DNA from 3 places in the Gracilibacillus xinjiangensis genome. Region 2 is predicted to be linked to each of the others. Evidence: riboswitches for the same ligand, from Rfam matches in the RefSeq annotation. Region 2 holds a riboswitch; each other region holds the start of a gene.
What was found. Region 2 has a riboswitch for thiamine pyrophosphate ahead of ACFOY7_RS10125 (ABC transporter substrate-binding protein). Riboswitches for the same ligand answer to the same signal wherever they lie in the genome.
Positions count from the first base shown of each region.

Region 1 (6,645 bases), on a different contig from region 2:
AAGTCATCAGGATATTCAATAAAACCAGTATCTCCTTCTTCATATAGACCTTGTAAAAATTCGTTCAGTGCTCCCATATATTGTTCATACAAAAATTCAAAACTTACTGGTTCTTTTGGTAATAAATTGTCTTTACATACATTTGGATGAGCATAATTAACATATGTTCTGCACGGCAGTGGACGTATCTCATAAGCCAAACATTGATTTGTTTCCGTATCTAACATTACACAAGGCAAATGTTTCTTTTTATATTCATATTTAAATCCCTCCTCCTCTCTATCAAGCTGCTTTATTTCTCTTAGAACATCATTATGTTTTCTATAATAACTGCTCATATGCTGTTGAATCTTCACTCGCCTTTCTTCTGGCAATCCTTTTATTGATCCTTTAATTAGTTTCGCCTCAAGCTCGTTAATTATAATTGGAAAATAACAGCAAAAAGCACAACCTAACTGGCAGCTCGGCTTAACATCCATCATTTTTTCCATTTCACTTATCTCTTCATTCACCAGTTTCAGTAACCCACTGAAACTAGCATGTAACTTCTGATCTATCGATAAATCCGCTTTTGCAAAATGATCTACTAAATCATAAAATTTATCTTCTTCTATTACATATCGATTACTTAAATCGATACATCGCTCTTCAATCTGATCCAGTGTCAAATAATCAACCATGAATTTCTGCCCCTTTCTAACTTCCATTCTTATCATAATAAAGCAATCCGGGTATTAAGACAAGATAGCATCTGACCAAGACTAGTAAAGTGTGCGGTTTATTTATCATATACGAACCTTTCATTGTACTTATTCTATATGGGTAGGTAAATTATTAAATAACTACTAAATTTCCCAATAGATGTCCGTATGAAAAAAATCCCTTATCGGTGTAAATTTGCTTACCTATATATTTATACAACCATTTTTCCAGTAAAAAAGTGCAAAGATGTCTCTTTGCACCGCTTTACTATTCGTATCTTTAGTGTACTAATGTATCACACGATCGATTGGCAGGAAGCTGTAGAATCTTTGGAGAAAATAACAAGCAATTGTTCCAATGATTAATAGCAAGCAAAAATATAGATCATAACGCCCATAACCTATTTGATAAAAGTAGGTTCTTTTCACATCTCCATTAAATGATTTTGCTTCCATCGCTGTTGAAATTCTGTGTGCTCTTCTTATACTTTGAGCAAGAATAGGAACTGCATAATATTTTATCCTGTCATAATATCCAGTAATACCTCTAGAAAAGGTTACCCCGCGAACTTTTAAAGCCTGTCTTAATGTATATACTTCCTCTGCAATCATTGGTAATAATCGAACAGCAGCCATAAAACTGTATGCTATTTTGGGCTTAAGTTTATATTGTTGCATAGAGGAATAAAACAACGATACAGGTTTTGTCGTAAGGGCGAATAATAATCCTAGGTAACCAAAGATAATACTTCTTAACCCCAGATGTAACCCCCTGAAAAAACTTTCCTCTGTAACGTGTATAATTCCAAAATGAAAGAATGTCGTTTCTCCTTCACCAAAAAAAGCCATTGATGTAAAAGACGAGATGAATATGACAATAAAGGGTGAAGCAAATAACAATAACCATTTCATTGAATAACCTGTCATAAAAAAATATAGGAAAGATAATCCGATAACAAAATAGATATGAAAATGAATATAATCTACAAATAATAAACCAACAAACAATAAAACAAGAAGGAAAAGTTTTAGTGACGGATTTACATAATGAAGCCATGTTATTTTCGGATTAAGTTCCAATAGCACTTTGCTTTCCCTCCATTCCTTCTGTATTACGTAACCGATACACTCCCGCTAATTTACCAGCATCAATGATCCACTCTGTTGTAGCAAAGTAATTCCTAATATGAAGATCATGAGTAACCATTAATATCGTCGTTCCATCATTGGAAAGAGTTAAAAAATAATCTAACATGCGAAAAGTATTAGCAGCATCTTGTCCAAATGTAGGTTCATCTAATAGTAAGATCTTCGGTCGCATAATAGTTACCGTTGCGATACTTAAACGTTTCATTTGTCCAACAGATAATTGAAAGGGATGTTTATTTTTCACGTGTTCTAATTGAAAAACAGCCAATTGATCTCTAATTCTCTGTTCACACGCTTCATTAGTTAGCTGGCAATCACGTAATGAAAAAGCTAATTCCTCGTATACTGTATTTGTTACGAATTGCAATTCAGGATTCTGAAAGACAAACCCAACATATCGATAAAAAGCCTTATCTTGTTTGATCGAATAGTTTATTTCACCTTTTGTTTTGATTAGTTTTGCTAAAGCTTGTAGAAGTGTACTTTTTCCTGATCCATTTTTACCTGTAATTGTAATCCATTCTCCCTTGTTAACTATTGCGTTCTCTACATGGATTAAGCCCTTCTTACTCCTATATCCGGTTAAGTGATGTATTGTCATTTCAGGCACTGGTTTTTCAGCATACTGGAGATAGGATGGAATATTTTCTTCCCAAACTCCTGGATACCAAATTCCGTATTGCCGAAAGAGATCTTTATAATGATTGATGACGTAATTCGGTTCCCCATCTGCAACAATGGCACCTTGAGAATCCAACATGATCATCCTGTCAGCAAAATCATAAACATGTTCTATCTTATGTTCCACAATGATAACCGTTTTATCTGAAGCTATCTTCCTAACTGATTCCCATACTTGTTGTGTTCCTTCGCTATCTAACATTGCTGTTGGCTCATCTAAAAACATAACATCTGGCTGTAATGCGAGTGTACTAGCAATTGCTAACCTTTGTTTCATTCCACCAGACAATTTGTCAATCTTCGTATGAGACTCAGGTAAAACTAAACCTACTTTTTCCATATAGAATTGAATTCGATCAGACATTTCCTCATGCGGTATTTGAAGATTTTCTAATACAAAAGCTATCTCTTCATCAACATACGGCATACAAAATTGGGTATCAGGATCTTGAAAAACATAGCCAGAATGTTTCGATAATTTACTATCCGCACACTTCATGGGGATTTCTACAGAGTGTGGAATAATACCTGCAAGTATCTTGAGCAATGTTGATTTCCCCGCTCCGGATGGTCCAACCAAAAGTACCTTCTCCCCTTTATTTATAGAAAGCGAGAAATCCTTAAATAAAAAGGACTTCTCATCAGGAAACTTAACTTTTAACCCTTCTATACTCACTTCAACTTGATCCATTCTCTCACCTTACCTCTTCATCCAGTGCCTGGTAATGCTTCTGATTAACTGGTCTAACTAAGTTTGTTACACCTGTTTTCTCTAAAGCTTTCACTAGATAAAATGCAAAAAAACCAGTAATAACTATTGCACCGAGTGTCCTGAATACAATTAAAAGGGTTAAGTTCCACCAGACTAGTTCCTGTATATAGCCATAATAAGTATCTAACCAAAGGGAACCAATCGTTGCCCCAATTGCCGCAAGACACATCACAAAAATACGGTGATTCTTATAACGGAATATTGCAAATATCAGTTCACAGCCCAGTCCTTGTACTAGACCATATAACAGAAGGCTAATTCCCCACTGACCACCAAATAGAAATTCTCCTTGTGCTGCAGCTAATTCTGCCAGGAGAGCAACACCTGGTTTTCTGATAATTAAGAATGCGACAGTTGCTGCCATAAACCACATCCCATAAACTAATTGGTCAATGTGTAATCCAAATACGGAAAGAGTATTATATAATGGACCCCAGATTTTATATATCACACTAAATACGATTGCAATAACAATGGTAACTAAAATATCTGTAAGAGTTAGTTTATTTTTCATTAGCTAACATTCCTTTCGATAATACAGTCTCCCATGTCTCCATTTGATACGCCATTTCCCAAAACAGTAATTCATAATTACTGCTAATAACAAAATGTTCCTTCATCCGTTCTTGATCCGCTTCTGTAACTTGACTGGCTATTTCGTCCAAGCGATCAATTTGTTCGTTCACTAAATTACCAAACCAGTCACCGCCATATGCGGAAATCCATTTTTGATAGACAGGATGGTCCGGCTTACAATCTTTTAATTTTTCCCCAACCTCAAAATAAAGCCAATAACAAGGAAGTATTGCTGCAATTACATCACCTAGATGTCCTTCATATGCAGCACGATACATATGTGAAGTGTAAGCATATGCGGTGGGTGATGGCTTAAAAGCTGCCTTCTCTTCTTTTGTAATACCTAAAATGTCCGAAAAGCTTCGATGTAACTCTAGTTCGGCTTCATATGTACCTTGAGCATGTGATGCCATACGATAGGTGCTCTCGAGTGAATTCGCCTTGGCTGCACCTAATGATTGGATACGGGCAAAATGGGATAAATAATATGCATCCTGCAGGACATAGTATTTAAAACAATCAATGGGTAAGGTCCCTTGACCAATTCCTTGTACAAATGGATGGTCAAAACTTGCCTGCCAAATCGGATCAACTTCTATTCGTAAAATTTCTGAAAACTTCATTTCATTTCCTCCCTTTATTTAACCACAAAAAACCACTATCATTACCAACGTAAAGATAGTGGTCATAAATACAGAAAAATTTATGATAAATAAAGGATAATCCTTCGCCACTTCCCTACGCTGGTATAAACCAGATCAGGTTCTAAGGGTCTTAAAGTAATACTTTAATCTCAGTCTTTAAAAGACACCCCTAGTGGAATTACGGGTTATATAATTTCGTCTCTACTATAACAGATATTGCTAACTTGTCAATACAATTTTTAACAAAAAATGAATTCATTCAATACTCAGTCATTTACTTTGCTGCCGAGATCCCTTCACCTGTTCGACGGAATGGGCTTATATTCCAGGTTTATATTTCAAATTTTTGAACAACACCGTGAAGCTTTTTAGACAGGTCATTTAATTCAGTAATATTAGTGATAATTTGATTCATTGATTGACTTGTTTGTTCTGACGTAGCAGTGGTTTCTTCGATACCCGCAGCTGATTGTTCGGATATCGATGCAACCTCTTGTAAAGCTCCATTCATTCCTTGGCTGCTTGAAGTTATTTCAGTTAAGTTTTCAGAGATGTTTTGTATATTTTCTACAACTAATTTAACCGCATGATTTATTTCTTCAAAGGTTCGACCTGTTTCTTCAATCTGTGATGTTCCTTCTTTGACTTCTCTATATCCGCCTATCAGGGAATTTGATACAGTTGTTGTCTCGTCCTGAATACTGTGTACAATGACTGTAATATCTTTCACAGAGATACCTACTTGCTCAGCTAGTTTACGCACTTCGTCTGCAACTACCGCAAAACCTTTGCCATGCTCCCCAGCTCTTGCCGCTTCAATTGCAGCATTTAATGCAAGTAAGTTAGTTTGTTCAGCGATTTCTTTAATAACGGAGATTAGCTTCGTGATCTCATGAGATTTGCTGTCAAGCACTTTCATTTTATCAACTGCTTCTGTAACAATTTGATCAATCCGTTCCATTTGTGCAATAGATTGTCCCATTAAGTTCTTTCCATCCGTTATCAGCACCTCTGCAGAAGATGTAGAATTTGCAATTGATTCAGCGTTTTCGTTTGTTGTCATTATTTTTTCACTGAATTTTTGCATCTCTTCCGTTAATTCACTTAAAAAGTTTGCTTCATTATCCGATCCTTTGGCTAACCCTTCCATTGTAAGTGATACTTGCTCAGCACCTGTATGTACCTCTTTGGCACTAGCTTTTAGTGCAGTACTTCGTTCACTGACGACATCAGAGATATCAGTAATATGTTGAATCATGTTACTTAAATTCTCTCTCATTGTATTAATTGCATTAATCAGTTTACTAATCTCGTCTTTTCCTTTGTATTTGATGTTCTCTATGTTTAATTTACCTGCTGCAATCTGATTACTATATTCAATTACTTTCTGTAAGTTACTGGATATATTTCTGCTAATAAAGAAAACGGCTAAACAACTTAATATTATGGATACAATAATAGAAACAATGAGCGTAGTATATGTATTACTCTGAGCAATCTCAGCTTTTGCTACAGCTTGTTCCATATCTTGATTAATAATATCAACAAGTACTTCTAAAACTGCCACCGTTTCTAACTGTAGTTGGTTTAAACTTTGTGCATTTCTTTTCGCTGTAACAAAATCATTTACTTCAACAGCAGGAATTACATCGCTTACAAAAGTGTCATTCATTTTATTCATATTCGTAATAACAAGAGTAAATAATTCATTTGATTCTGGCGTATCCATATATTGTTCTAACTCTGCTGTAAGAAGGTCAAATTGATGTCTTCTATCTTCATACTCCGAAACAAACGATTGTGTGGAATAATGAACGTAATTAGCGACCCTTAACCCCATTGATTCAGTTAATGTACTCATTTGTGAAATATCCAAAGCAATTTTACTTCTTTTTTCTATTTCTTGAATATTATTACCTACATCTTTCACTAATCCTGTTGCGTAAATGGTCGATATACTAAATAAAATAATAACTGCCGCAAATGATAACGCTATCTTTTTACCTATACTTAAATGGTTAAATAAATGAACATTACGTAATTTAATCCTTTTAACTTCATTACCTTTGACTTTCTTTCTCACAATAATCCCCCCAGGATGTGTACAAAATTTATGTAGAAT
Region 1 covers NZ_JBHSDT010000008.1:780,775-787,419, forward strand. The annotation lists gene ACFOY7_RS15270 (YkgJ family cysteine cluster protein) at 1-680, opposite strand, end outside; gene ACFOY7_RS15275 (energy-coupling factor transporter transmembrane component T family protein) at 990-1,787, opposite strand; gene ACFOY7_RS15280 (ABC transporter ATP-binding protein) at 1,771-3,222, opposite strand; gene ACFOY7_RS15285 (ECF transporter S component) at 3,227-3,817, opposite strand; gene tenA (thiaminase II) at 3,807-4,502, opposite strand; TPP riboswitch at 4,598-4,704, opposite strand; gene ACFOY7_RS15295 (methyl-accepting chemotaxis protein) at 4,855-6,606, opposite strand.
Region 1: it holds a riboswitch for thiamine pyrophosphate, as region 2 does, so the genes downstream of both, tenA (thiaminase II) here and ACFOY7_RS10125 (ABC transporter substrate-binding protein) in region 2, are expected to answer to the same signal.

Region 2 (7,298 bases):
ACCAATCGAGGTGAATATGTGCATCAATCATTGCCGGTCCCTCTTAATGTCTGATAGATCGATTTCTTTATTTGTAAAAAGTCTTCTGTTAATGTTAAGGATTCGGCGCGCGGTCTGTTAAATGGGATGGTGATCTCTTGGATGACACTTGCTGGTCTTGCGCCTAAGACAAGTATTCGATCCGATAAGTAAATGGCTTCTTCGATGTTATGTGTGACAAATAATACGGATGGCCGCTCTTCTTCCCATATCGAAAGCAGCCATTTTTGCATATCCAGTCTTGTAAATTCATCAAGTGCTGAGAATGGCTCATCTAGGCAAATTAGTGATTGCGGGCTTAAAATACTGCGAACAAAGGCAACTCTTTGGCGCATTCCACCAGATAATTGAGCTGGAAAGTTATCGATATAATCTTCTAATCCTGCTCGTTTAAGCATCTCAATTGCTTTTTGTTTATCAGGCTTTTCAAACAGTTCCTGTGCCAAAATGACATTCTCTAGCACTGTTCGCCATGGAAAAAGGGAAGGAGACTGCGGCATATAGCTTATTGAGCCTTTTTTTCCGACAATGTCGTTCCCATCAATGGTGATTGTTCCATTGTCTGGTTGGTACAGTCCGCCAATCAGATGGAAGATCGTACTCTTTCCACTGCCGGAAGGGCCTAGTAATGAAACAAATTCTCCTTCATTTACTTTAAGATCGAGCTGTTCGAGAATGGTATCATTACCAAAGCTTTTGGTTAATTGCTTAATTTGTAATGTGCTCATCCATTCTCATCCTTTCTCCATTTAATCAATATTTTTTCTAAACCAATGATAAGCATGAAAAATAACAGACACAATATCATAATGAACAGAATCGCAACAAAGACCCGATCTGTTCGGAATGATGAAGAAGCGAGTGTCATATATACACCAATTCCCTGGTTGGCACCAAGCCATTCTGATATGACAGCACCCATTACACTATAGGTTGCTGAGATTTTCAATCCTGAAAAAATGGCTGGTAAAGCATGTGGAAGCTCTAGTTTAGTGAAGATTTGCTTGTTTGTTGCTCCAGCCATTTTCATATAATGGATTAACTCTGGACTTGTTTGCTTTAATCCATCGATTGTGGCGACGGCAATTGGGAAAAAACAGACAAGAATAATGATTAACAATTTCGGTGTAATTCCAAACCCAAACCAAATCACAAGGAGTGGTGCAAGCACAATGATCGGGATATTTTGTGACATTATTAATAAAGGGTATAATGCTTCCCTCAGCCTTGGTACTAAGTGAAGTGTCATCGCAATGAGCAAACCGATAATCACACCAGACAAAAATCCGTAAATGGTTAATTTGATTGTTGCGAAAATGTGATGCTGGTAATTGGACCAGCCTGCAATTGCCTCTGCTAATATGACTGTTGGTGCAGGTAAGATCCAGTCAGGTACTTGCAGCACTCTAGCAGCAAGCTCCCAAATTAGTATTATTGCAAAAATTACAGTGATCGGGAGCCATGATTTTTTGACCATCTATGCTGCCCCTCCTTTCTGAATGTCATTTATTCGGGCTTAATTGTATTTAGCTGTTAGGTCATCCATTGATGCCCTATCATCTGCTCTTGTGTAAATTTTCACCTGTGATATGTTGCTGGGACACCCAAGTTCCAGCATACGCTGATTCATTTTCTCAACGACTAATAATAACTCTCGTAAGTCGCCTTCCATGGTCGTTTCTAGCGGACCAACTTTATACGTCACTCCTGACGCTTGGATCACTTCAATTGCTGCATCCACAAATGGGATGACATCCTCCCCATTAGGGGTTTTCGGAATAATTTGTATACTTACTAACGCATTCGCCATATTGCTTCACTCCTTTGGTAAAAATTCATTAGTAAATGCTGATTCAGCATCTAATTCCTTTTCCAATAATCCATTTTCCAACATCCAGTCAGCATAATTTTCCCAAACCTCAGCTTGTTGTTCTCCCCATCTTGATGCATCATCCTGATACTTTGGTGATAGCCATTCCTGGCTTGCTTGTACGAGCTCTGGATCTAAATCTGGTACTGCTTCCATTAATATATCTGCAGCTTCACTAGGGTTATCGATCGCATACTCGTAACCTTTTGTCACTGCAGCCGTTAATGCCCGAACAGTGTCAGGATCATTTTCAATCATTTCCTCATTCGTGGTGATAACTGGAGTATAGTAATCTAGTTTTTCCGAATAATCCGTTAAATATAGCATATCAAGTTGAATACCTCTTAATTCTGCCTCAATACCTGTCCATCCATAATAAATCCAGGCAAAATCCACATCACGCTCTACCGCTGTGAAAAAATCTGTATTTCCCATATTAATAATATTTACATCTTCCACTGATGCATCTTCCTGTTTCATCAATGAGTCAATCACTGCTGCTTCTACCGGGGCGCCCCAACCGCCATAAGTTTTGCCAGCAAAATCTGCTGGAGATTTAATTCCTTTATCAACAGGTGCAGCAAATCCTGAGGTATTATGCTGAATTACAGCTGCTATTGAAACGATTGGAATATCTTGAACACGTGCTTCTGTTACAGCTTCCTGTGCGCTTATCCCGAATTCTGCCTGACCTGATGCGACAGTTTGATCAGCTCCTGCTTCACCAGGCATCACGATCTCCACATTTAGTCCTTCCTCTTCAAAATAGCCTTTATCTTTCGCGACATATAGACCTGTATGATTCGTATTTGGTGTCCAATCAAGTACAAATGTGATATCTTTTAATTCTTCTGTATTTTTTTCTTCTGCAGCTCCGTTTTCGTTGTCTCCACCGCATGCCGTTAAAAATAAAAGCATGCCAATTACTAAAATAAAAATTTTTTTCATGATTTTTTCCCCCTAATTTTTTTATTTAAGAGAACATATAGAAAAGCGCCCTAGACATTAGCCTAGAGCGCATATAGATTGCAAGATCCCATATGTTCCCTACGCTGGTTCTAACCAGATCAGGTTCTAAGGGTCAGTATCTTTTGGATACAATCTCAACTGGCAACACCAGTCCCCCTACATGTACATATTAAATTTCCTATCTACCTACTTTGGCATAAAACAACAAATATTTCAAGAGGTTTTCATCAATAAAGCAATTACCTTGCAACAAATTATTAAAGTTTGTTATGATAACAACTGTCTTGAAACTGAGATAATTAATATTTCTCATTCTGGAAGACAACTTTAAATGCAGAATTATAAGGAAGGGAAGTTTGAATCAATGGTAAAAGTAGCAGTAATTTATTATAGCTCGACTGGCACTAATTATCAGATGGCTAATTGGGCGGCAGAAGCAGCGAAAGAAGCTGGTGCAGAGGTAAAAGTGGTGCGTACAGAAGAATTGGCACCAGAAGCAGCAATTAACTCGAATGAAGCCTGGAAAAAACATGTAGAGGAAACGAAAGACGTACCTGTCGCAACTTCGGATGATATCGAATGGGCTGATGCGATAATTTTCAGTATGCCGACAAGATTTGGCAGTGTGCCATCCCAACTGAAACAATTTATTGACTCCCAAGGCGGCTTATGGGCGACTGGAAAAACAGCGAATAAAGTAGTGACTGCTATGGCCTCTGCATCGAATTCACACGGTGGCCATGAAGCGACATTATTAAACTTCTACACTACAATGATGCACTGGGGTGCGATTATTGTACCTCCAGGATATACTGACGAAAGTGCTTACGAGTCTGGAGGAAATCCTTACGGAACAAGTGTAACACAAGCACAAGATGGTTCTATGGTAGAAAATGTGGAAAATGCAGTGAAACACCAAGCAAGACGTGCCGTGGAAGTAGCATCAAAAATCCATGGCTAATTAAAAGAGAGGAGATTCTTTCCTCTCTTATTTAATTGATAAATCCGTTTCCAGGTAACTGTTCATTCTTACTAAATTACCAGCCTTGTAGAAATCGAAGACAATATTCGCCCCCTTACCTGACAATACAAGTTCCCCGTCTGGTTGCATTAATGTAATAGCAGCAATTGATTGTGCCTTACTACTTCTTACTTTATCAACAATCCCATTAATCTCTTCACGATCAGTAGTATCGAATAAAACATTATCTCCTGCTCTAACCAGCACCCTTGTGTAGATTTGTTCTGGTATAATCATTTCTGATAATTCTATTTCTGCCATCAGTAAGGATGTTGCTTCATTCGCATCACACCCAACTAGATCAAAAGAAATCATTTGGTCATCTGTTAAATAATATTCCAGTTGATCACAAGTAAATTGACTTATCTTATTATCTTCAGAGCCATATTGGTCTTGTGATCGATCAACTACGACACTAATTTGGCCATTTAAATACGAGTAAACCTTAAAAACGGGATCACCCTCAGTCGTATAATGTACCACTCTTATTTGCTTATCCATCCCATTTTGAATTGCTTGAACAAACAACTCTAGCTGAATTAAATTTTCGTAACGGGCCTGGTAAAATATTACATCATTTATCTCATCGGCCACTCTCTTTATATCGAGAGCCGTGCTCTGTCCAGGGTAAGACTCCGCAAGAGCATTATATGTGACTTCCACTTTCTCACCAATTTGAAACAAATCTAATGACTCTTGCTTCTCTAACTGAAAAATTATTGCATTCCCTGCTTTTACATAAGTTTCTTCAATAGGAATTTCCTCAAAAGGTTGCTGTATACTTTTCTCTACTACTAGAACACTTTCGTCGCTTATTTCTGCAATATAGCCAACCATCGTACTGTTATTTTCTCCTGGAATATTGTTATTCATTTGATCATGATTCGTGCCATCATTTAGTTTACTCGTACCGCATGCAACTAGAAATATAAGCAGAACACTAAATAAATATTTCAAACGAAAACACCCCGCTTTTTTTATTTTTATAGTCGTACAAAAATAAAAAAAGTTACATTCTTATCCCATGAAAAAAACCACCAGGCAATGCTAGTGGCTTTTCATCTAATATTCTAATGCTTGTTTCAGCACTTCTAAGTTTCGTTCCATTAATGTAAAATAAGTTTCTCCATTATCTATATCTTCTTCAGTTAAGATCGATAAGTTATGCAGCTCCAGTGCTTCTACTTGCGCTTCTTCTTGAATAACTTGCGCGACTTTTGGTTCTATATTTTGTTCGAACAATAGATATTTAATACCGTTCGTCTCCACATGATCAATGATTCTCTCAATTTCTTTCTGGGATGGTTCATCTGATGGCGATATTCCAGTGATCGCAATCTGTTCTAAGCCATAACTTTTTTCCCAGTATCCATAGGCTGCATGTGTAACTAGAATCTCATTATTTGACGTCTGATCAATCGTTTCATGAAATGACTTATCTAATGCTATCAATCTTTCTTCTAAATTATGAAAGTTTTCTTCAAAGAAGTCGCTTTGATCTGGATTTAATTCAATTAATGCATCTTTAATATTTTCAGCCAAACCAATTGCTTTCGTTGGATCTAACCACACATGGGGGTCGACATCTCCATGATCGTGATCATGTGCTTCTTCTGTTGCTGCTGCTTCATCATCATGGTTGTGATCCTCTTCCGTTGCTTCCTCTTCATGGCTGTGGTTGTGGTCCTCTTCCGTTGCTTCTTCTTCATGGCTGTGGTTGTGGTCCTCTTCCTGTGTTGCTGCTTCTTCACCATGATGATGTTCTTCTTCATCCCCGTGTTCATGTAGATGTTCTACTAAAGAGACACCTTCTGCTGCTTCTGCTATCTTTACATCTTCTGACTCAATTGCTTCTTCAATGGTGCTAGCATATGCTTCCATGTTCGCTCCATTGTAAATAAATAGATCACCTTTAGCAATATCTACCATCAATTTGGAAGTAGGCTCAAAATTATGTGGGTCAGCTCCTGGTGGAAGAATAGTAGTAACATTAACATACTCCCCGCCAATTTCTTTGGCAAAATACTCTAACGGATATAAAGTTGTATAGATTTCTAGAACATCACTAGATGATTCTTCCTCACTATTATTTCCTGCTGTTTGCTCATCTTGTCCACAGGCTGTAAGCCAAATTATTAATATAAATGATACAAAGATCCATAACCTCTTCATTTCTTTACTCCCCCTTGATTGTTATGTATAATATTAGATAGTAATGGTTACGATTTGAATTTCACAAACCGTAATAAATACGATTTACTATTTCATTATACATACAACCACCCTGTTTGTAAATAGTAATTGTTACGATTTATTGTATGTTGATGTTGACCCATTGATTTCTCTAGCATTTAATCGTATAGTTACAATGGAATAAATGATTATCTTGGAGGAAATAGTATGAAAAATATATGGTTATTGGCTATGTTATTTTTATTTCTCACCGCATGCAGTAACAATTCAGATGAATTTGAAAATACAAAGGAAAATGAAGAGCTGCAAAGTTTAGATGTTCAATTTACAATACCGGAATCAGCAGAAGCTGGAGAAACAGTAACATTGGAAGCAACAGTAACATATGGAGAAGAAGCGGTTACGGATGCTGAAGTGATGGAATTTGAATACTGGAATGTAAAAGATGAAGAAAACACAACTACGGTCGACCCTATAAACAATAATGACGGCACCTATACTGCTGAAGTCACCTTTCATCATCCTGGGACATATGAAATTTACGCACATACAACCGCCAGAGAGATTCATAACATGCCAAAAAAATCGATCACAATAGACGGAGAAGCAACAGCAGAACATAACCATAATCATGCGACACATGAAGAAACTGATGACAGTCACCATGAACATGCAGAAAACTTCCGTATGTCATTTGATCAAGTAGAAAACGTACAAACAAGCGAAAAGACGAAATTAACCATTTCCCCTTCACTTAATGACCAACCACTAGAAAATGCAGAGGTTCGTTATGAAATTATCCAAGAAGGGAAAGAAAAACACGAGTGGATTGATGCGACAGAAGAAGCAGGAACCTATTCTGCAACACATATTTTTCCCAGGACTGGTTTATACAAAATAGTTATCCATGTAACTAATGATGAAGGGTTACATGAACATGAAGAACATATAGTTGAAGTTACAGAATAGGAAAAAGTGCGCACATAATGCGCACTTTTTCTACTTTATAAAATGAATGACTAGTGGCATTTTGTATTTTTCGCCTTGGTATGCTTTTACTGCTCCAATAATTGTTAGAACAAATCCAGCAATACACACAACAAAAATTAATACAAAACCGATAAGAAGTAACATAAGTATAGTGCTGATAATTCCGTAAATGGTGAAAGATATAAAGAAATTAAAGTATTCCTTACCATGGAAATC
Region 2 covers NZ_JBHSDT010000004.1:1,231,304-1,238,601, reverse strand. The annotation lists gene ACFOY7_RS10145 (TatD family hydrolase) at 1-31, opposite strand, end outside; gene ACFOY7_RS10140 (ABC transporter ATP-binding protein) at 24-767, opposite strand; gene ACFOY7_RS10135 (ABC transporter permease) at 764-1,516, opposite strand; gene ACFOY7_RS10130 (thiamine-binding protein) at 1,556-1,849, opposite strand; gene ACFOY7_RS10125 (ABC transporter substrate-binding protein) at 1,856-2,857, opposite strand; TPP riboswitch at 2,937-3,046, opposite strand; gene wrbA (NAD(P)H:quinone oxidoreductase) at 3,243-3,839, shown strand; gene ACFOY7_RS10115 (DUF4362 domain-containing protein) at 3,867-4,856, opposite strand; gene ACFOY7_RS10110 (metal ABC transporter solute-binding protein, Zn/Mn family) at 4,962-6,071, opposite strand; gene ACFOY7_RS10105 (FixH family protein) at 6,300-7,061, shown strand; gene ACFOY7_RS10100 (DUF4870 domain-containing protein) at 7,092-7,298, opposite strand, start outside.

Region 3 (7,298 bases), 750 kb from region 2:
CTCAGCTTGTCCCATATATTCAGGAACACTATGGCTATGATATTCGTGATCATTTACATAAATTACTCTTTGATGATGAAAATGCTGCCATGGTCCGTTATCAATATTATCAATCCATTCATGAAATGTTGAGGGACGTTTATCATAAACAGATCCATGATTGGTGTGAGACAGAAGGGATACAATATGTTTCCGAAGTGCCATCAGCAAGAATGTCAGCCCAAGTGTACAGTCATGTACCAGGAGGAGACAGTTCCCATGAGAAGCTCGGCCGGTCATTAGATTGGATTTTAAAAAGGTATTTCTTTAGTCTTCGTGCCAATCCGAAAATGATAAGTGCACTTAGTAATCAATTAAACCGTGACAGGGCCTTAATAGAATGTTTTCACAGTGTAGGCTGGTCGATGACAATGCAAGATGCCAAATGGATGATTGACCGAATGGTTGCGCTAGGGATAAACTTCTTTAATTTTCATGCCTTTTTCTATACATTAAATGGACTGGTTAAACATGATGCACCACCATCCCAATTTTTACAGAACCCATATTGGGAGCATTATCGCTTGTTAGGTGATTATGTATCAAGAATCAGCTATCTAATGAGCCAAGGAACGGTTGTAAGAGAAATAGCAGTATTGGATCCAACAACAAGTCTATGGGTGAAAATGGCAAATCCATTTATGAAGTTCTCTTATGTAGGAAATGATGATAAGGAAAAAGCACAATTAGAAAAATTAAAAAATACATGGCGTGATATTTGCCTAAGTTTAACGAAAAATCACCACGACTACGACCATTTAGATCCAGAGATTTTAGCACAGGCACAAATATCTGAAGGAAACATAGTGATTGGTAAAGCACGTTATTCAATCTTAATTCTTCCGCCGATAACAAATTTAGAGAAGTCAGCATGGCTTAAAATCAAACAATTTATGGAACAAGGTGGTGTTGTCATAGCGAACGGCTTATTACCATATGAAAATATTGAAAGTGACCCAGCAGTATTAACTGAGATGGAAACTTACTTTAATACGGATTCAATAGATTTGTTGGACTTTTGGCAAAATAGCAGTGATGATAAAGTGTTGGCACATTCGCAATATCATACTTATTTCATTAAACAAGGTAATGAAGAATGTGAGCGGTTACATGAAATTATTGAACAATTTCGGACAAACAAAGTTCAGTTTCGTGTAGAAGATGGTACGCAAAGTTTCCTTATGCAGCATCGACAATATGATGATGGATCAGATCTTATTTTTCTTACCAATCAGGAAAACGGAAGACACCGTACAACACTATACTACCAAGCAGGCTCAGTGGAAAAGGAGTTTCTAAAAGTAGATATAGAAACAGGTCAGGTGCAATCATTGCCTGTCACACGATCAGAAAATCGCTGGGAACTTCCACTAACTTTTGTACCATATCAATCTTATTTAATAAAAGTAATTGATAAGGAAGCAAAACAGGATAGCATACAAGAAACAGCCGGCCAATTAATCATTTTGGCAAAGCAAAAGAGCTGGGATTTAACATTAGATCAGCCAAATATATTAAGGTTATCCGATTTTGAAATGACGATTCATTATAAAGAAAATATAACAGGAACAGTAGAAGCGAAGACTTTTATTGACCAGTGTGAGGATCTATCCAAAACTTGTAATTTACCTGTTCAATTTTCGCAGATTTTTGGAACGCCGATGGAATTGAGTCTTCCATATCCGCTGAATGTAAGTTATGTGAAATTGTTTCAAATTGAGCAAATGTCTAGTGAATGTTTCCTATTAATCGATAAAAATGCTGTCTCTGACGGATTAAGTATTTATATTAATGATAAAAAAGTAAATTGGTCAGCATTCAACCAACAATTTTTCTATGATCATACCAATATCGTGGCAGATATTAGTGAACTAGTGAAACAAGGAGAGAACAGTGTAGAGGTAAAAGGACAAATCGAAAAAGATTGGGATGGCGTAGTCGATCCAATTTATTTACTAGGAGATTTTGGCGTTGTATATAGTGATACAGTACCTGTCATAACGAAAACCCCTGAAAAAACATCATCACTTAAACAACCATATGCTGGATTGCCGCATTATGCTGGAAGCCTTACTTTCACCAGCTCATTCGAGTGGAAAGGTGATAATAATGAAACATATCAATTACGGATAAAAGATTTAGATGAAGTGCATGATGCAGTCGAAATTTCATTGAATGGTATATCACTTGGTGTAAGAGCATGGTCACCATATGACACGATTGTAAAAGGTGATCAATTAAAACAAGGAATAAATGTACTAACCATTAAGGTGAAAAATACATTAGTCGGTTTGTTAGAAGGTAAGTATTTTGATTATGAGGAACATGTCTTAAAAGAGGTACGAACAGTCAAAAGGGAGGAGGAATAAGTTTTGACAGTAAATCAGTCCCCAAATGTTATCGTTGTATTTACTGACCAGCAAAGATGGGATACGACAGGTGTTCATGGCAATCCGTTAGATTTAACGCCAAACTTTGACCAAATGGCAGGAGAAGGAACACATCTGTATAATGCTTTCACTTGTCAGCCAGTTTGTGCCCCGGCTAGATCTTGTTTTCAAACAGGAAAGTTTGCAACAGAAACAGGCTGTTATCGAAATTCCGTTCCACTGCCTGATGATGAAAAAACATTAGCACATTACTTTAAGGAAAACGGTTACTACACTGGTTATATAGGTAAGTGGCATCTTGCTGCAGAAGAACCAGTTAGTCGAAAGAGACAAGGAGGCTATGACTATTGGCTTGCGGCCAACGGGCTTGAGCATACTTCTGAACCGTATAAAACAACCGTATATGATAATGAGCAGAATCCTGTAGAATTACCAGGTTATCGTGTTGATGCATTAACAGATGCAGCCATTCGGTTTATTGATGATAGGGAAAAGCAAGCAAACCCATTTTTCCTTTTTCTGTCTTACTTGGAACCACACCATCAGAATCGAACAGATAATTATCCAGCACCAGATGGGTATGAGGAAAAATATACAGCAAAGTGGATTCCGCCAGACTTGCAAGCATTGGGTGGAACAAGTGCACAACACTTAGGTGGTTATTATGGAATGGTAAAAAGAATTGATGAGGCATTAGGCAGAATTTTAGATACATTAAAAAGCCTGGGGATTAGAGAAGAAACGATCGTTTTATTCACATCAGATCATGGCTGTCATTTTAAAACGAGGAATCATGAATATAAACGGTCTTGTCATGAAAGTTCCATTCGTATACCAACAGCTATTACAGGTCCAGGATTTTTCCACGGTGGGAAGAAAAAGGAATTAGTCAGTTTAATCGATTTTCCGCCAACCTTGTTAGATGCTGCAGGGATTAAGGTTCCAGAGCAAATGTCAGGTCATTCTTTTCTTCCGTTAGTCAATCAGGAGGCTGGTGACTGGGAAAATGAAGTATTCATTCAAATAAGCGAATCACAAGTTGGGCGGGCGATACGGACAAACCGATGGAAGTATAGTGTTTCTGATCCAGATGCAGATAGAATATATGATGCTAGCTCGGATCGGTATGTTGAAGAATTTCTGTATGATTTAGCAGCAGATCCTTATGAGTTAACTAATTTAATTGGTTTCCGTTCCCACCAGAAAGTTGCAGAAGTCCTCCGGGGAAAATTACTAAAGAAAATTATACAAATGGAGAATGAAACACCTGTTATTCAACCTGCAGCTCCTAAGGAAAGTGGGCAAAGAGGAGTAATGGATGAAGAAGTTTGGCTTTAAATGAATGAATGGAAAGGCTGTTGATAAGTATAACACTCAACAGCCTTTTCTCTTAGGTCTTCGTTGACAAAGCATACTTGGATAAGCTAGTTGTTTTCACTCTGGATAATATCAGGATTCCAATAATTGCTCCACTTATACTGCTGACAAGGAAACCTGGTAAAAATGCTATGGCACCAACAGATGTGCCCATTAACAGGTAAGCGAAAGGAACGGATAATAATGCACCGATTATACCGGTACCAACAACTTCGCCAATCCCAGCCATTATTTTATTATTCGTAACTTTAAAAACTATTCCGGCTAATAATGCACCAATCATCCCCCCTGGAAAAGCAAGCAATGTACCTATGCCTAATAAATTGCGCAAAAGGCCGATAGCAAAAGCAATAATTACTGCAGGGACAGGTCCTAGTGTAACAGCTGCCATCACATTTACCGCATGTTGTACAGGGAAAGCTTTTGCAATTCCTGTTGGAAACCATAAAAATTGTGAACCTAATGTTCCTATCGCAACAAATACTGCCATCATTGTAAGTAATGTCGTTCTTTTTCTCATTTCGTTCCACCTTCCATCAATGTTTGGTTATACTAACATAAGGGAAAATTTAAAAAAACCAGATCTTTAATTAAGACCTGGCTTCGCATACAAATTGGTATGGACAGCTACTTCCCTCCGCTGGTATAAACCAGATCAGGTCTTAAGAGTTAAAAAGCTTGAAGCGCGCTTTTCTCTCAGCCTATGCTTATAGGCACCCCTAGTAGTAATCATATTTAACTTAAAGAAAATTCTAACATACAAGAAGTAAATGTCAATAATATGATTGTTTTGAATTCGAGATAATAATAAGGTAAAATAAATAGATACTTAAAAATATTACTTCTTTAGAAAGAGGAGGATCATTGATGGAGCTTAAAGGTTTGCATCACGTATCTGCCATAACAGCCAATGCGAAAAATAATTATGATTTTTATACCCAGATATTAGGATTGCGTTTAGTCAAGAAATCTGTCAATCAAGATGATACGAGCATGTATCATCTGTTCTATGCAGATGAAATAGGAAGACCAGGAACTGATTTAACGTTTTTTGAGATAGTGGGTGCAGGGCATACGTATCCAGGGAACAACAGTATCTCCGCTACCTCATTAAGGGTGCCTGATGATGATGCATTAGTCTATTGGATAGATCGCTTTAATGAAATGGATGTAGAAAACAACGGAATAGAAGAACAATTTGGGAGAAAAGTAATTCATTTTAAAGATCATGAGGACCAACGACTAGTTCTTGTTTCCGATCAAACGAATGAGGGTGTCGCAGGTGGGATTCCTTGGTCTAATAGTGTTGTGCCAAGAGACATGGGAATTACAGGACTTGGACCAGTGAAATTAACCGTTCCTGATTTAGAACCAACTGAGCGGATTTTAACAGGTGTGCTGAGCTTTCGTAAAACAGGAGAATACACTTCACCTGTAACAGACATGCCAAAGATTCAAGTATATACAACAGGAAAAGGTGGGACTGGTGCAGAGTTACATGTGGAAGTTCGGCCACACTTACAAAAAGAGCGTCCGGGCAGAGGCAGTGTCCATCATGTTGCATTAAGAGTAGAAGATGAAGTGGAATTAAATGAATGGAAAAAGCGTATCAGTCAAGAACGCTTACCAAACTCAGGGGTTGTTGATCGCTATTACTTCAAGTCATTATACTTCAGAGAACCTAATGGTATTCTTATTGAATTGGCAACAGATGGTCCAGGGTTTGCCACAGATGAAGATATCGAACATTTAGGTGAACAAATTGCTTTACCACCATTTTTAGAGCGTGATCGGGAAGAAATTGAAGCAAAATTAAAACCATTAGACACAAAAGAGAAATAGTATAGGAAGAAGAGAAATGGTTTGTTCTCTGTATTTTAGCACCTTCTTTATCCAGGTGCTTTTATTTTTGGGAAAATCATAAATGACACAGTGGTCTTACTGCCGAACTCCTTTTTCCTTCGCATTGCAAAAATGTATTAATTACGAAAAAAAGTATAATTGTCAAAACTATGTGGATTAGTTAGAGTGTAATGTAAGCGCTATCTAATTTGGGAACGAGGAGGTATTTATTTAAATGGAAGAAATTGCATCAGGTAAAAAGGATCCACGAGTGCGTGAATATATAACACCGAAAAATATTTTGTGGAAAACAGATAGTAATCAGTCGAGAATAGATAATGAACAATTACTGTTAGAGGATAGAGAGTCACAGGTATTAATTACGCCAGAGAAGCCCGTTGTAATGAGCCATGAGGGCAGTTCACCGGCAATCCTTTTAGATTTTGGTGTTGAACTGCATGGAGGTATTCAATTAGCGGTGTGGAACATTGTAAAATCTGGTGAACTAATAAAAAGTGCGAAGGTAAGAGTGCGGTTTGGTGAATCTGCAATGGAGGCAATGAGTGATATTGGGGGGAATACTAATGCTACCAATGATCATGCAATGAGAGACCAAATCGTTGATATAAGTTTTCTGGGAATGAATGAAATTGGCAATACAGGCTTTCGTTTTGTAAGAATTGATTTACTGGAATCTGATTGCTTTATCCAGATTAATACAATCAAGGCTATCTTTATTCATAGGGACTTAGAATTTCAAGGCTCTTTTCACAGCGATGATAAGCTTTTGAATCAGATTTGGCAGACAGGTGCCTATACAGTTTATCTAAATATGCAGGAATACCTTTGGGATGGGATTAAACGAGACCGAATGGTATGGATTGGTGATATGCATCCTGAAGTATCAACAATACAGGCTGTTTTTGGAAACCATCAGATTGTTCCAGAGAGTTTAGATTATGTAAGGGACCGCACACCATTACCGCAGTGGATGAATACATTTCCCAGTTACTCTGCGTGGTGGATTATTATTCAACATGATTGGTTTATGTATACAGGTAATGTAGATTATCTAAAGGAACAGAAGAGTTATTTAATCCGTTTGTTGGACCAAATGGGGGAACATATCGATAAGGACGGCCGTAATACAATGCCAAACCCATTTCTTGATTGGCCCTCTGTACATAATGAAGAGGGTGTTGCAGCAGGTGTTCATGCATTATATGTACTAGCAATCAAAAAAGGTGCCTTTTTATGTGATTATTTGGAAGAAACAGAGGCAAGTCAACGTTGTCATCTCTATTTAGCTAATTTAATGAAAAGAAAGGTATACCATGGAAAGAGCAAACAAGCAGCAGCAGTGTTGGCTCTTGCAAATATCATTGATCCAGAAAAAGCGAGTCAGGAAGTGATTGCTGTTGACGGGGCGAAAGGGATGTCTACATTTTATGGCTATTATATCTTATTAGCGAAAGCAATGGCAGGAGAGATGACTGAAACGCTCCGAATGATAAGGGAATATTGGGGCGGAATGCTGCAGCTCGGTGCGACAACATTCTGGGAAGATTTTAATATGGAATGGCTCAACAATGCAGCGAGAATAGATCAACTGACACCAAAGAACAAGATTGATGTCCATGGTACTTATGG
Region 3 covers NZ_JBHSDT010000004.1:486,181-493,478, forward strand. The annotation lists gene ACFOY7_RS06555 (glycosyl hydrolase) at 1-2,408, shown strand, start outside; gene ACFOY7_RS06560 (sulfatase-like hydrolase/transferase) at 2,412-3,767, shown strand; gene thiW (energy coupling factor transporter S component ThiW) at 3,820-4,326, opposite strand; TPP riboswitch at 4,422-4,537, opposite strand; gene ACFOY7_RS06570 (ring-cleaving dioxygenase) at 4,674-5,648, shown strand; gene ACFOY7_RS06575 (alpha-L-rhamnosidase-related protein) at 5,884-7,298, shown strand, end outside.
Region 3: it holds a riboswitch for thiamine pyrophosphate, as region 2 does, so the genes downstream of both, thiW (energy coupling factor transporter S component ThiW) here and ACFOY7_RS10125 (ABC transporter substrate-binding protein) in region 2, are expected to answer to the same signal.